DNA from 2 places in the Thiobacter subterraneus genome. Region 1 is predicted to be linked to the other one. Evidence: predicted binding sites of a transcription regulator. Region 1 holds the regulator's gene; the other holds the start of a gene.
The links. Region 1 encodes FliA, which starts transcription of late flagellar genes. Its sites were predicted from a motif close to CTAAAGTTTNNNNNNNNNNNGCCGNTA; they were not measured.

Region 1 (7,757 bases):
ACGCCGGTTTCCGCCTGGGTCTGCAGTTCCACCTGGATCCAGAACTGGCGCAGGGCCCGGGACAGCGTGGCGAAGGCCTCCGGAGTGCGTGCGCTGCGGGCCTGGTCGGCCAGGCGCTGGGCTTCTGCGGCCAGACCGGGCACGTGGGACAGGCGCGGCAGCACGCCCTGCACCAGCGCCTGGGCTAGCAGTTCCGCCAGCATGGCCGGGAGATCTTCCGGCACGGCGGCCGTGATCGGCGTGCCACGCCGGTCGGGCGCCGGCTCCGGGGCCGCGGGGGCGAGCTCGATGTCGGAGGGCCCGACGGCACCCTCCGACCAGGCGCGGGTTAGGGCCGCGAGCTTTTGCGCCAGCTCTGCGGGATTGCGGCCGAAATTGATGAGTACCCGCTCCAGGGCTTCCCTCTTGCGGGGCGTGGTGAGCCCGGCCTGCTTGAGATCCCACTGGCGGATCAGCTCCCGGATGATCTCTGCCCAGTTGGCCGCCTCCCCGCCCTGGGGCGCGACGAGTCCCTCCAGTGTGGCGCCAAAGGTTTCCCAGTCTCGGGCCTCCACGGCCTTGGCCAGCTCGCGCAGGCGGGGGGCCTGGGCCGGCAGACGGGGACCCAGGTTTTCCAGAATGCGCGCGAGGTTTTCCTCCACGGCTTCCGAGGCGGCGGTTTCCGGGGCGGCGCCGGCCAGTTCCCGGTAAATGCGCTGGTAGTTTTCCGGTGTGGGGGCGATGCGCCGCGCGGCGAGCTGCTTGAGCGTCTCGCGCGCAAGCTCGGTGGGATTGCTGAGTGGGGGCATGGATGCTGCTCGGTTCTTGTCCGGGCCGCGGTTCGGCTGCGCGTCCCCTGTCGGTCGGGTCAGGGGGGCGCCTTCGCGGCCTGCTACAATCGTGTTGTGTTCGCCTTAGTTCTGTCCCATTTGCGGCGCGTCATGGGTGCAACTTTAGCGCACCTGCCGCGCCTGCTCGCCTTTGGCCTGTGGCTGCTGCCGGGATGGAGCGCGCTCGCCGCACCGGCCGCGCCCGATGCCCTGCGCCGCGAGGTGGAGCAATTCGCATACCAGCAGCTGGCGGGGCAGCCGGGCGAGGTCCGCGTCGAGGTGGGTGCGCTGGATCCGGGGCTGGCGTTGCCCCGCTGCCAGCGGCTGGAGGTGTTCCTGCCACCGGGGGTCCGTCTTTGGGGCACCGTCAACGTGGGGGTTCGCTGTGCCGCCGGCGCAGCCTGGACGGTCTATGTGCCGGTGACGGTGCGTGTGCATGCGCCGGTGGTGACGGCGGCCCGTCCCCTTGCCGCCGGACGTCCGCTCGCGGCGGAGGATCTGGCACTGCAGACCCTGGATCTCACCCAACTGCCGCCGGGGGTGCTCACGGATCCGGCCCAGGCGGTGGGGCAGACCCTCACCGTGGGGCTGCTTCCGGGCTATCCCCTGCGGCAGGACATGCTGCGCCCGCCGCTCGTGATTCGCCAGGGACAGACCGTGAAGCTCATCGTCCAGGGCGAGGGTTTCCGGGTGAGCGCCGAGGGTCGGGCAGTCACCAATGCCAGTGCCGGTCAGACCGTGCAGGTACGTACCGCCTCGGGCCAGACGGTAACCGGGGTGGCACGCCCGGACGGCACTGTCGAGGTCAGCTACTGAAGACGCCGGCGCCCCCCGGCTTGGTGGTAAACTCGAGCGTTGCGAAGTCCGGGTGTCGAGCCCGGTCCCGCCCCGGGAAGCCTTGCTTGACGTGGGCTCTCTGCCCATCGCCTGCATTGCACGATCGTCATGCGGGGTGCTCAAGTTTCCGGGTTTGCCGCCGAAAACCCTGGGCAAGGCGGGCTGCCTTTCCCGCTCCACTGACAGCGAAGGGAAATGCCTTGAAAATCGACAACTCGTCCAAGCCGGTGGGCAAGACCCAGGCCACCCAGGCCCCGGCCAAGAAAGCCGGGACGGGCGCGGCCAAGCGCCCAGCTTCCTCCTCCACCTCCTCCGAAAAGGTGGACATCAATCCCCTGTCCTCGCAACTGCAGGCCCTGGAAAGCGAGCTGGAGCGGGTGGAGGTGGTGGACACCGCCCGCGTCGAGGCCATCAAGCAGGCAATCAGCGAAGGGCGCTTCAAGGTCAATCCGGACGCGATCGCCGACCGGCTCATCGCCACCGTGAAGGAAATGGTGCTGAGCCGCAAGGGCTAGCGTCAGGCTGCGCGGCCACCCCCTGGCGTGTATGGAGCCCTGCGCAAATGGTTGACATCGTCTCCCTCCCGGCAGCTCCGCTGGCTGCCCCCCGCAAGGCGACCGCCTGGGTGTCCCATTCCCGGAGTGGGGGCAAGCCTTTCGACGCTAGCAGGCAGGTCGCGGCCGTTTCCCAACCATGACCCGGGATTCCTCCCCGCAAGCCCCCAACACCCTGACCGCGATGCTGCAGGCGGAGCGGGCGGGCTACCAGGCCCTGCACGCGCTGCTTGAGGAAGAACATGCCGCCCTTCTGCGTGGCGATGCCGACGCGCTGGTGGCGCTGGCGCAACGCAAGTCGGCGCAGGTCGTGCATCTGGCGCAACTGGCCGAGGCCCGCAACCGTGAGCTCATGAACCTCACGGGGCAGGTGGATCAGGCGGGAATCAGCGCCTGGTGTCATCGCTTCGCTCCACAGGCCAGTGGTGTAAACGCGCTCTGGCAGGCACTCATCGAGGCTGCGCGCGCGGCGCGTGCCCTCAACGAGGAGAACGGCGCGCTCATCCAGGCCCGCCTGCAGCACAACCAGCAGGCCCTGGCGGTCCTGCGTGGCGCGGCCCAGGAGGTGGCGCAGGCCTACGGGCCGGACGGCCAACCCTGTCCTGCGCCCACGGGCCGTCCCTTGGGCAGAGCCTAGTCCCGCCGCCTTTTTCCTGTCTGCTCCAATGTCGTGACGCCCGCCTTGGCGGGGACGGTCCGGAGGCGCGCACCCTTGCGCGACCGGGGCTGGCAGAGCCGGTGGCAAGGGGGACGTCGCGGAAGCTTCCCGGCAGGCCTAGTGTCCCTTGCCGCCGTCCAGCACGCCGGCGATGGGAATGTCCTTTACCTTCTCAGGCGTTTCCGCGATCACGAGCAGGGTCACCCGGCGGTTGCGTGCCCGGTTCTGCTCATCCGTGTTGGGCGCAAGGGGCCGGTTGTCGGCATAGCCCACCGCCACCAGCCGGTCCGGGCTCACGCCGTTGGCCTCGAACAGGCGCACCACGCTGGCGGCGCGCGCCGTGGAAAGCTCCCAGTTGGAGGGGTAGAGCGCGGTGTTGATGGGGCTGTCATCGGTGTGCCCCTCCACCTGGATCTTGTTGGGCACCTGGGCCAGCAGCTTCGCCACGGCCGCGAGCACCTTGACCGGCTCACCCTGCAGGGTGGCGGACCCGGGCGGAAACAGCACGGCGGCGTTGATCTCGATGGTGACGCCACGCTGGCTCTGGGTGACCCGTACCTGGCCTTCCTTGATCAGGGGCGCCATCACCTGCAGCAGGTCCTGGGCGATTTTCTTCATGCTTTCGGTCTGCCTGCGCAGGCGCGGATCTGGCTCGCTGTCGGGTTTTTTCACCGGTGCGGCCTTGATGGGCTGGGTGCCGGTGCCCGGCGAAAGCCGCGCCTCGAATTCCACCGGGTTGAGGGAGGAGGGGGCGTTGCGAAAGGCATTGAGGAGGGCATCGGAGAGCACCCGGTACTTGCCCTCGTTGATGGAGGAGATGGCGTACATCACCACGAAGAAGGCGAACAGCAAAGTGATGAAGTCCGCGTAGGAAACGAGCCAGCGCTCGTGGTTTTCGTGGTCTTCGGGGCGTTTGCGCCGGGTGCGGGGGCTCATGGTCCCTGCATTATCGGCCGCGTGCCCGCGGTCTTGAGGGGGCCGGGTCAGGCAAGATAGCCGCGCAGCTTGCGTTCGATCAGGCGCGGGTTTTCTCCGTTGGCCACGGAAATGAGTCCCTCCACCAGCATGTGGCGCAGGGTGATCTCCCGGGCGATCAGGCTCTTGAGCTTGTTGGCGATGGGCAGAAACAGCAGATTGGCGGAACCCACGCCATAAACCGTGGCCACGAAGGCAACGGCGATGCCCGCGCCCAGCTTGGAAGGGTCGGAGAGATTTTCCATGACGTGGATCAGACCCAGCACGGCGCCCAGAATGCCGATGGTGGGGGCATAGCCGCCCGCAGATTCCCAGACCCGGGCGGCCTGGCGCTGCCGGTCCTCATAGGCGTCGATTTCCACCTGGAGGGTGTCGCGCAGCGTTTCCGGTTCCGCGCCATCCACCAGCATCTGCAGGCCCTTCCGGGTGAAGGGGTCGGCCACGTCGTCGATCAGGGGCTCCAGCGCCAGCAGTCCGCCCTTGCGCGCGGTGGCGCTCCATTGGGTGATGCGCTGGATCAAGGGTTCGGCGTCCAGGGGTGGCGGCACGAACACCCATTTCACCATGCGCATGCCGCGCAGGAAGGTGGGCAGGCTGCTTTGCAGCATGACCGCCCCCGCCGTGCCGCCGATGACGATGACGAAGGCGGTGATCTGCAGCAGTGAGCCGACATGGCCGCCTTCCAGGATCTGGCCGCCGATGACCGCGGTGAGCGCGAGCAGGATGCCGATGAGGCTGATGAAATCCATGGGGGTTCAACCAAAGCGCGGGATGCGCAGGGAAAAGAACGACACGGTCAGCTCTCGAGCCACTCGCGCAGCTTGGCGCGCAGCCGCGCGACCGCCTGGGTATGCAGCTGGCAGACGCGGGATTCGCTCACACCCAGCACCTCGCCGATTTCACGGAGATTGAGGTCCTGCTCGTAGTACATGGCCATCATCTGGCGCTCCCGCTCCGGCAGACTCTTGATCGCCTCCACCAGCATCTGCCGGAACCCCTGATCCTCGAGGATGCGCAGGGGATTGTCGGCATCCGTGGCGTGGTGGCGCTCCAGGAAATCCGCCCCCTCCGAATCCTGCAGATCCTCGTAGTAGACGAGCTGGTGGCCCCGTGCATCCAGCAGCATCTGCTGGTAGTCGGCCAGGGACACGTTGAGCTCCTGGGCCAGTTCCGATTCCGTGGGGGGGCGGCCGAGCGCTTGTTCCAGCTTGCTCATGGCGGCCTCGATCTGGCGCAGGTTTTTGCGCACCGTGCGCGGCAGCCAGTCGGCATGGCGCAGCTCGTCCAGCATGGCGCCGCGGATGCGCTGCACGGCATAGGTTTCGAACTGGGCGCCCTGGCTGCCGTCGTAGTGTTCGGCTGCATCGAGCAGCCCGATGAGGCCTGCCTGGATGAGATCGTCGACCTGCACGCTGGCCGGCAGCCGCGTCATGAGGTGGTAGGCGATGCGCTTCACCAGCGGCGCGAACTTCTGGACGTATTCCTCTTTTTTCAAGCGCTTCCCTTGCCGTATGCGGGGCCCTCAGAGGTGGGCGTTTTCGGCCGCGAGGCGGCTGGTCATTACGAGTCTGTGCAGAAAGGCGCCGGGGCGTCCCGCCTCCCCATCGGGCCAGGGCCAGCCATTCATGGCTTCCGCGACGAGGCGGCCGGCGCCTGCGGCGGGACTGTCGGGAAAGGCATCGACCACGCTGCGTCCCAGGCGGTCGGCCTGTCGCGCCTGGGCATCCAGCGGGAATTCGCCCAGCCATTCCAGCCGGACACCCAGGTGGCGGGCCGCTGTCTGCGCGAGATTATTATAAATGGCCCGCGCCTTCGCACCAGAGCCGGTCTTGGCCACCACCAGATGGAAGCGCCGCTGGGCGAAGTCCCGCGCAAGACGCTTGATCAGGGCATAGGTTTGCGTGATGGCATCGGCCGCGCAGGACACGACGAGTACCTGTTCCTGGGCGGCGAGCTGCAGGGCCAGGCTGCTGGCTCGGTCGCCCGGGAAGGGGTCCAACAGAAGAACGTCCATGGCCTCCGCCACCTGGGCAAAGGCGGTGCCCAGGTTTTCCTGGGCCGAGGGGTCGAGTGCCGGCAGGCGGGCGAGGGCATCGCCCAGCTCCAGCCAGGCCACCCCCGCAGCACCTTCACTCACCACCTGTTGCAGGGTCCGCTGGCCACGCAGCACGGCCGCCAGGTCGTGGCGGGGGGGCGGTGCGAGATCGCTGGGAATGCGGTGCCGACGCTCGCTCACCACCAGCACGCGGCGGCCACGCTGGGCCAGACTGGCGGCAAGCGTCGTCAGCACCAGGGTGCGGCCCACGCCTTCGAGGGCGGCGGTGATCGCGACCACACGCAGGAAGTCCGGGCGCAGCAGCCGGCGCAGACCTTCGGCCTGGTCGTGGACGAAGGGCCCCATGTCAGCGGCCCATCCTCACCACGTCGGGGGTGCCACGCTTCCGGCTGGACTGTCTTCGGCCAGGCTGGCGGCCGCGGCCACCAGGGAGAATTCCTCGGGGCGCGGCGTGAAGGCCGGATCCTCCCGCGGCGGGCGGAAGGCTCGGTCGATGAGATAGCCGGCGTGGGCGAGATGCAGATCCTCCGGCACGCGCTGGCCATTGGTGAGGAAATGCACCGGCAGTTTGTGGCGGATCGCGACATCCAGCACCGGCCCCAGACTCATGGCCTCATCCACCTTGGTCAGGATGCAGCCCGCCATGCCGTGGCCCCGGTAGGCGGTGACCACATCGTCCAGAGTGCTGCCATGGGCGGTGGCGGCCAGGAGCAAGAGACGCTTCACCTCGCGCCCCTGTCCGGAGAGCAGCGCGATCTGCTGGGCGATGCGCCGGTCGCGCTGGCTCATGCCCACGGTGTCGATGAGCACCAGATGACGGTCCGCCAGGTCCGTGAGGGTGAGCTTAAGGTCGGTCTCATCCTTCACCGAGAACACGGGCACGTTGAGAATCTTGCCGTAGATGCGCAGCTGCTCGTGGGCGCCGATCCGGTAGGTGTCGGTGGTGACCAGCGCCAGGCGTGACGGTCCGTGCTTGAGGGTGCAGCGTGCCGCCAGCTTGGCCACGGTGGTGGTCTTGCCCACTCCCGTGGGACCCACCAGGGCGTACACGCCCCCCTGTTCGATGAGATCCTCGCCGGCGGCCACGCAGCGCAGGTTGCGCGTCAGCGCCGCCTTGGCCCAGCGCAGGCCGCGCTCGAAGTCGAGCTCGCGGGGCATAGCTTCCATGAGCTGGCGTGCCAGCAGGGGACTGAAGCCCGCGGCGAGCAGACTGCGCATCACTTCCAGCTTGAAGGGCTCGCGCCCCTTGAGTTCGTTCCAGGCAAAACCGGCGAGCTGCCCTTCCAGCATCATGCGGATGGTCCTGAGTTCCTGCGCCAGTCCCTGCACCAGCTCGGCTGCCGCGGCGGGGGCGGCCTCGCGCGTCCTGGCCGGTGCGGGCGCTTCCGGGGCCGTGCGCTCCGGGGCAGGCGGCGCGGGCCTGGGGCCGGGGGCAGGGATGGTGACGCCCGGGATCTCGTGGCGCACGCTGGGGGCTGGCCGCGCCGGCGGCACCGGGCCGGTGAGGGAGGCCACGTCCTCTTCCGCCACCGCCATGATCTCCACGCCCCCGGGAACCGGGCGATTGCTCAGGATCAGGGCATCCGGGCCGAGGGCATCGCGTACCTGACGCAGGGCCTCGCGCGTGGTGGGCGCGGAGAATTTCTTGACGATCATGCGCTAGCTCCCAAAACGGCGGTGACCTTGACGGTCTTGGTGTCGGGGATTTCGGCGTGGGACAGCACCTTGAGCTGGGGGGCCACGCGGCGCAGGAAGCGCGACAGCAGCGTGCGCAGCGGCGCAGGGACGAGCAGCACCGGCGGCAGCCCCTGGGCCTCCTGCTGCTGCACCACTTGGCGGGTCTGGGTGAGCAGGCGCTCCGCCAGCCC
Region 2 (7,757 bases), 290 kb from region 1:
CTGGACAGATCCACGCCCCGCAGCCAGGCCCCGTTGCGGTCACAGCCGGCCCAGTTCACCTGGGGCATGGCCGGTGCGCGGCAGTCCGGCGCCACAGGGGCGAGATGGACATCGATGGGACGCACCGGCGCAAACCGGCTCGCCGCCCACACCGCCAGCACCACCAGCATGACGAGCACCAGCGCCACCCCCAGGAATCGCTCGCGGCGTTGGGCGAGGGCCTGCTCCAGCTCGGCATGACGCTGGCGCAGGAGCACCAGCTCCGCGCGCTCCGGAGCGCGGCGGTCGCGGCTCCGTTTTTCGGCGGCGTTGGGGCGCGGTAGCGTCTGGCTTCCGCGCCGGTCGGGCAGGCGCCGTTCATCCAGCCAGCGCAGCCGCGCCCGGCGTCTTTCCTCCCGCCATTCCGGCAGGTCGGCCGGCGCGGCCTCGGCTTCCGAGCCGAGCCAGTCGGTCCGTTCCCGCAAGGGGATCCAGGCGAGCTGGTCGGGGCTGATCTCGTCCTCGGGTCGCAGCCGTCCCAGGGCCAGATCGCGGCGGATCCACTTCTCCGGGAAAGGTCCGCTGATCTTGCCCTCACGCTTCACATACCAGAGATTCTGCAGCTTCATGTCCGACCTGGGGGGCACGGGGCAGGAAACATTGGGTATAGTGGCGCACGCACTGCAGTTTAACTCGGATTGTCCATTGGGCCGGCGCCTTGGCTGTCTCCATGAGAATCGTCATCGTCACCCCTGCCGGACCGCGTTTGCGCACCGGCAACCGCCATACCGCCCTGCGCTGGGCTCGTTTCCTGCGCCAGTTGGGGCATCGGGTGCGCGTCGTCACGCGCTGGGACGGGCAGCAGGCGGACCTGATGATCGCGCTCCATGCGCGCCGTTCCCACCGGTCCATCCAGCGTTTCCATCTGTGTTTTCCCGGGCGGCCGCTGGTGGTGGTGCTCACGGGCACCGACCTCTACCGCGACCTCGCGCAGGACGCGGCGGCGCGCCGCTCCCTCGACATGGCCAGCTGGCTGGTCGTGCTGCAGGAGGAAGGGCGGCGGGCCCTGCCCGGCCGCTGGCGGCGCAAGACCGGCGTGGTGTATCAGTCCGCGCCCCCTGGCCTGCCCCTGCCGGCGCGGGAGGGCTTCCCGGTCTGTGTCGTGGGCCACCTGCGCGCGGAGAAGGATCCCTTTCTGTGCGCCCTGGCCCTGACCCAGTTGCCTGCGACTTCGCGCATCGAGGTCTGGCATCTGGGGCGGGCCCTGGATGTCGCCCACGGTGCACAGGCCCGTCAGTGGAGTGCCGCCCTGCCCCGCTACCACTGGCTGGGCGAGGTGACGCCAGCGGCCGTGCGCACCACGATGCGCGAATGCCGTCTGCTGGTGTTGAGTTCGCGCATGGAAGGAGGCGCCAACGTGATTGCCGAGGCCCTGGCGGTGGGGCTGCCGGTGCTGGCCTCGCGCGTGCCGGGCAATGTAGGCATGCTGGGTCGGGATTACGCGGGCTATTTCCCCGCGGGGGACGACAAGGCGTTGGCGGCCCTCATGCTTCGGGCGGAATCCGACCCGGACTTCCTTGCCCTGCTGGCTGCCCAGTGCCGGCGCCGGGCCCGGCTCATGAGGCCGTCCCGCGAGCGGCGCGCGCTGGCACGGGTCATCGTCGCCGCCCGGCATCGCGCTCACAGGCGCCACAGGTAGAGCCGCTGACGGCCGCCGGTTTCGATGATCTCGTCCGGCGCCACGCCGGGCACCGGAAATTCCACGCTGATGAAGAGGCTCCCCGGACGCATCTCCGCGCGCACCTTGTGCCACAGCCGGGGCATGGCGGCTGGCGAGAGATAGGCGAACACCAGGTCGTAAGGTCGAAGATCGTGGTGCCAGAAGGAACCCCGGTGTAGGCGCAGGTTGGCGATTCCCCGCGCCCGCAGGCGGCTGACCAGCCAGGGCAGCGGCGCGGCCTCGATGCCCTCGAACTGGAGATCCGGCCGGCACCGGGCGAGATACAAGAGGGGGCCGCCCAGTCCCGCACCCAGATCCAGCACCCGGCCGGCGGTGGGGAGCCGCGCTTCGATGGCCTGCCACACCGGTGGCCCAGACAGATAAAGGGGCACCCGGGTGCGCCAGGTACTCCAGTAGATCAGGGTGAGCAGAACGAACCCGGCGAGGAACCACTCGGAGGCAATGTCCAGGGTGGCCACCAGGATGAGCGCGGGGGCGAACAAGAACTGGATGGGCAGCCACCACCAGGGCAGGCGCAGGGCCGCGGCCAGTGCCGTGGCCCCGAGACTGTGCAGCAGGAGCCAGACCCCGGCAGGCAGGGTCAGGAGGGACGCCAGCGCGGTCACCGCCAGACCCGCGCCTACCTGGGCCAGGGCCGCGCGCAGCGCCACCGGCCAGGATCGCGGTGCATTCACGGCGGATGCGGTCTCACGGAGCAGGCTTGAGGGCGGCAGCACCGGCGTCACCCTTGAGGGTTTCGGCGGAGACTTCGAGTTTGCCGCCATCGCTGCGCACCGCTTCTTCCGTGCGCTTGTTCATGACGATGATGCTGATGCGGCGGTTGATGGGGTTGTAGGGATCGTCCCTGTCGAAGGGCACCGCGGAGCCCAGCCCCACCACGCGCAGGATCTTGCCCTCGTTGATGCCGCCCGCCACCAGCTCCCGGCGCGAGGCATTGGCACGGTCCGCCGACAGCTCCCAGTTGCTGTAGCCGCGCTCGCCCCCCGAGTAGGGGGTGGCATCGGTGTGTCCCGACAGGCTGATGGTATTGGGCACGTCGTTCAGCACCTTGGCGATTTCCGTCAGGATGTCCCGCGCATAGGGTTCCAGCACGGCGCTGCCCACCTTGAACATGGGGCGGTTCTTCTCGTCCACGATCTGGATGCGCAGGCCCTCGCTGGTGATGTCGATCAAAAGCTGTTTCTTGAAGGGCTTGAGGGCCGGGTTGCTGTCGATCAGTTTTTCCAGCCTGTCCTTGAGCGCCTGGAGCTGCTGGCGTTCCAGCCTTTCCTGCTCGGCGCGCGCGGCCTCCAGATTGACGGTTTTCTTCTTCTGGGGGGTGTCGGTTTTTTCCACCTGGCCGGTCTTGCGGGAGACATCGGTGCCGCCGCCCTTGATCACCGAGGAGGCATCCCCTGCTCCGCTGCCGCCCGACAGGGAAATCTTGAGAGGGGCCTTGAAGTATTCCGCAATGCCTTCGCGCTGGGCCTTGGTGGTGGAGCCCAACAGCCACATGAGCAGGAAGAAGGCCATCATGGCGGTGACGAAGTCGGCATAGGCGATCTTCCACGCCCCGCCATGGTGGCCATGGGCCGTCTTCTTGACCCGCTTGACGATGATTGGACGCTGGGAGTCGTCGCTCATGGCCGGTCACTTGCCCTTGCGGCTCTTCACTTCCTCTTCCAGCTCGCTGAAGCTGGGCCGTTCGGTGGAGTAGAGCACCTTGCGCCCGAATTCCACGGCCATCTGTGGCGCATAGCCGTTGAGACTGGCCAGCAGGGTCACCTTGATGCACTCCAGGAACTTGGTCTGCTCCGCGAGGCTGTGTTCGAGGCGCGTGGCCAGCGGTCCCACGAAGCCATAGGCAAGCAGAATACCCAGGAAGGTGCCCACCAGCGCATGGGCGATGAGCATGCCCAGCTCGGAGGGCGGCAGGCCCACGGATTCCATGGTGTGTACCACCCCCATCACGGCCGCCACGATACCGAAGGCCGGCATGGCGTCCCCCAGCTTGCTCAGGGCATTGATGGGCACCTCGCCCTCGTGGTGGTGGGTTTCGATTTCATTGTCCATCAGGTTTTCGATCTCGAAGGCATTCAGGCTGCCGCTCACCATGAGGCGCAGGTAGTCCGTGATGAAATCCATCACGTGGTGATCGGAGACGATGGACGGATATTTGGAAAACAAAGGGCTTTCCTGGGGCGATTCCACGTCGCTCTCGATGGACATCAGGCCTTCCTTGCGCACCTTGGCCAGCACTTCGTAGAGCATGGACAGCAGGTCCATGTACAGGGCCTTGTTGTACTTGGAACCCTTGAACAGCTGGGGCAGGGCCTTGAGGGTCGCCTTCAGGGGCTTGCCGCCATTGGCCACCACGAAGGCGCCGACGGCCGCCCCGCCGATCATGAGCAGTTCCAGGGGTTGCATCAGCGCGGCGAGGTGACCGCCGGAGAGGACGAAACCTCCCAGCACCGAGCCGATGACGATGATGTAGCCGATGATGACAAACATGAGCGGGTCTCTGCAGCAAACGACGGGATGGCAGCTTGTCTGGTTGGGCCGTGCCCCTGTGGATGGACGGCCTGGAGACAACTACGGCAAACCAACCACGATCTTTAGGGTTGGGTTGCCCAGGGCGCTCCCGGCCCCTTGACCACCCGATCCCTCAATCCCTGCTGACGGCCGCGAGCACCCGTGCCACCGGTGCGAAACTCCTGCGATGCTCCGGACAGACGCCATGACGGCGCAGGGCCTCCAGGTGGTCCGGTGTGGGATAGCCCTTGTGCCGGGCGAAGCCGTAGGCCGGATAGAGCCGGTCCAGCCGGACGAGGGCGCGGTCGCGCGCCACCTTGGCCAGGATGGACGCCGCGGAGATCTCCGCCACCGTGGCATCGCCTGCCACCACGGTCTCCACGCCGGCAACGAGCCCCACTGGCAACACGGGCGCCCGGTTGCCATCCACCCGCACATGGTGAGGCGCCACGGGCAGATACGCCAGCGCCCGCTGCATGGCCAGCAGGCTGGCCTGCAGGATGTTGAGGCGGTCGATCTCCCAGGCCTCGGCGCGGGCAATGGCCCAGGCGACGGCCTGACGCATGATGTCCCGGCAGAGGGACTCGCGGCGCGCCGCCGTGAGCTTCTTGGAATCCGCAAGGCCCGCGATGGGACGGCCGGGATCGAGAATGACCGCCGCAGCATAGACGGGGCCGGCCAGAGGGCCCCTGCCCGCCTCGTCCACGCCGCATACCAGCAGTCTTTCAGCCACGCCTGCCCTCCAGATAAGCGGCGATGGTGGCGGCCACCCGTTCCGCATTGGATTGACGCAGCAGCTCGTGCATGCGCAGGAACTCGGTTTCCAGCGCCGCCGTGAAGCGGGGATGGGCGAGCAGATTGCACACGGCCTGGGCGAGGTTCTCGGGCGTTGCGTCCTCCTGGAGCAGCTCGGGCACCAGAAAGCGTTCCGCGAGCACATTGGGCAGGCCCACGTAGGGCAGATAGCGGCGCGGCCACATAAGCCGGTAGGTGAGCGCCGGTACCCGGTAGGTGATCACCATGGGGCGTTTCAGCAAGGCTGCCTCCAGGGTCGCCGTGCCGGAGGCCACCAAAACCACGTTGGCGGCCGTCATGGCGGCATGGGCGTGGCCGAACAGGATGCGCAGGGGCAGATCCCAGGCCTGCCGGCGATACAGGGCCGCCTCGAAGCGCTCGCGCGTCTCGCGCGTGACCAGGGGCACCAGGAAAGACACGCCGGGCCGCAGGCGCAGGATGGCCTGGGCGGTCTCGACGAAGAGATCGCCCATCAGCTCCAGTTCGCTTTGCCGGCTGCCTGGCAGCAGGGCCACGATCTCCCCTTCCGGCGGCAGGTGCAGGGCTTCCCGGGCCGCGGCGCGGTCCGGTGTCAGGGGCAGCATGTCCGCCAGGGGATGCCCGACATAGGTGGCGGGAATGCCCGCCGCCTCGTAGATGGCCGGCTCGAAGGGAAACAACAGCAGCATGTGGGAGACCGCGCGCCGGATCTTGCGCAGGCGCCCCGCGCGCCAGGCCCACACGGAGGGGCCGACGTACTGGAAGGTGGGGATGCCGGCGGCCTTGAGGGCGCGTTCCAGTCCCAGATTGAAATCCGGGGCGTCCACGCCGATGAACAAATCCGGCCGGGTCGCGAGAAAATGCCGGCGCAGCCGGCGCCGGATGCGCAGGATGGCAGGCAGGCTTTTGACCGCCTCCACATAACCGCGCACCGCCAGCGTCTCCATGGGAAACAGGGAACGCACGCCGGCGGCGATCATCTTCGGCCCGCCGATGCCCTCGAAGGTGGCGCCGGGCAGACGCGCCCGGAGGGCGGCGACCAGATGGCTGCCCAGCAGGTCGCCGGACGCTTCTCCCGCCACGATGCCGATGCGCACCTGCTCCATGGATGGGGAGGCGGGATTTAGCGGATGATGCCGCGCGTGGAGCGGGCGAGGAAATCCACCAGGAGCTGGATCGCCGGCTCCGTGCCGGCCTGTTCGGCCAGCCTGGCCTTGGCTTCCTCCAGGGTGAGGCCGGAGCGGTAGAGGGTCTTGTAGGCCTGCTTGAGCGCCGCCAGTGTCCCGGGCGAAAACCCCCGCCGGCGCAGACCTTCGGTATTGAGCCCGTGGGGTCTGGCACCATCGCTGCCGGCGGCGGTGACATAGGGCGGGATGTCCTTGAAAACGGTGGTGTTCACCGCCGTCATGACATGGGCGCCGATCTTGCAGAACTGGTGCACGCCGGTGAACCCGCCCAGGATGGCGTAATCGTCCACTTCCACGTGGCCCGCGAGGTTGGTGCAGTTGGCGAAGATGGTGTGGTTGCCGACGATGCAGTCATGGGCGATGTGCACGTAGGCCATGATCCAGTTGTCGCTGCCGATGCGGGTGACGCCGCCTCCCTGGACCGTCCCCACGTTGAGCGTGGTGAACTCGCGGATGGTGTTGCGGTCGCCGATTTCCAGGCGCGTGGGCTCGCCCGCGTATTTCTTGTCCTGGGGAATTTCGCCGATGGAAGCGAACTGGAAGATCCGGTTGTCGCGCCCGATCCGGGTGTGGCCCGTGATCACCGCATGGGCGCCGATGCGGGTACCGTCGCCGATTTCCACGTGTTCACCCACCACGGCATATGGACCAATCTCCACATTGGCGCCCAGACGCGCACCCGGATGAACGATGGCGGTGGGATGGATCATACGACCTTGCGCACCGTGCACATGAGCTCGGCCTCGGCGGCCACCGCCTCCCCCACCCGCGCCCTGCCGGCGAACTTCCAGATGCCCTTGATGGCGCGCAGGAACTCCACTTCCAGCATGAGCTGGTCGCCGGGCCCCACCGGCCGCTTGAAGCGCGCGCCGTCGATGCCCACGAAGTAATACACGGAATCGGCATCCGGCGTGGTGTTCTCGCTCTTGAAGGACAGAATCGCCGCCGCCTGGGCCATGGCCTCCACGATCAGCACGCCCGGAAACACCGGTCGGTTCGGAAAATGTCCCTGGAAGAAGGGTTCGTTCACGCTGACATTCTTCACCGCGACGATCCTCTTGCCGGGCTCGATTGTCTCCACCCGGTCCAGCATCAGGAAGGGGTAGCGGTGGGGCAGATATTTCATGATCTCGTTGATGTCCATGGCGCTCATGGCTGTTTCCTTTCCAGTTCCTGAATCTTCTGTTCCAGCGCACGGATGCGGCTCGCCATCTCCTCCACCTGGCGCAGACGCGCCTGCATGTGCATCCATTCCCTGTGGGGCTGGGCCGACCACACGCCGGTATAGGTGCTGCCCGGTTCGGTGATGGACTTGGTGACGAAGCTGCCCACCGAGATGGTCACGTTGTCGGCGATGGTGAGATGCCCGATGATCCCCGCCGCGCCCCCCACCATGCAGTGACGGCCGATGGTGGTGCTGCCCGCCACGCCCACGCAGGCGGCCATCACGGTATGGGCCCCGATGCGCACGTTGTGGGCGATCTGGATCAGGTTGTCGAGCTTGACGCCCTCCTCGATCACCGTGTCGTCCACGGCGCCGCGGTCGATGGTGGTATTGGCGCCGA

Region 2: a site for FliA is predicted at 4,292-4,318, ahead of motA (flagellar motor stator protein MotA). Genes of this name have one in related genera too.

What each region holds. Positions count from the first base shown of each region.
Region 1 is NZ_AP042402.1:542,051-549,807, reverse strand. Features, by position in the region: gene ACZ42P_RS02885 (GGDEF domain-containing protein) at 1-788, opposite strand, end outside; gene flgA (flagellar basal body P-ring formation chaperone FlgA) at 921-1,625, shown strand; gene flgM (flagellar biosynthesis anti-sigma factor FlgM) at 1,847-2,161, shown strand; gene ACZ42P_RS02870 (flagella synthesis protein FlgN) at 2,340-2,837, shown strand; gene motD (flagellar motor protein MotD) at 2,976-3,794, opposite strand; gene ACZ42P_RS02860 (flagellar motor protein) at 3,842-4,582, opposite strand; gene ACZ42P_RS02855 (RNA polymerase sigma factor FliA) at 4,630-5,328, opposite strand; gene ACZ42P_RS02850 (MinD/ParA family ATP-binding protein) at 5,356-6,234, opposite strand; gene flhF (flagellar biosynthesis protein FlhF) at 6,250-7,545, opposite strand; gene flhA (flagellar biosynthesis protein FlhA) at 7,542-7,757, opposite strand, start outside.
Region 2 is NZ_AP042402.1:247,707-255,463, forward strand. Features, by position in the region: gene ACZ42P_RS01405 (pentapeptide repeat-containing protein) at 1-608, opposite strand, end outside; gene senB (selenoneine biosynthesis selenosugar synthase SenB) at 710-1,678, shown strand; gene ACZ42P_RS01415 (class I SAM-dependent methyltransferase) at 1,660-2,394, opposite strand; gene motB (flagellar motor protein MotB) at 2,408-3,343, opposite strand; gene motA (flagellar motor stator protein MotA) at 3,350-4,210, opposite strand; gene rnhB (ribonuclease HII) at 4,365-4,964, opposite strand; gene lpxB (lipid-A-disaccharide synthase) at 4,957-6,111, opposite strand; gene lpxA (acyl-ACP--UDP-N-acetylglucosamine O-acyltransferase) at 6,129-6,902, opposite strand; gene fabZ (3-hydroxyacyl-ACP dehydratase FabZ) at 6,899-7,336, opposite strand; gene lpxD (UDP-3-O-(3-hydroxymyristoyl)glucosamine N-acyltransferase) at 7,342-7,757, opposite strand, start outside.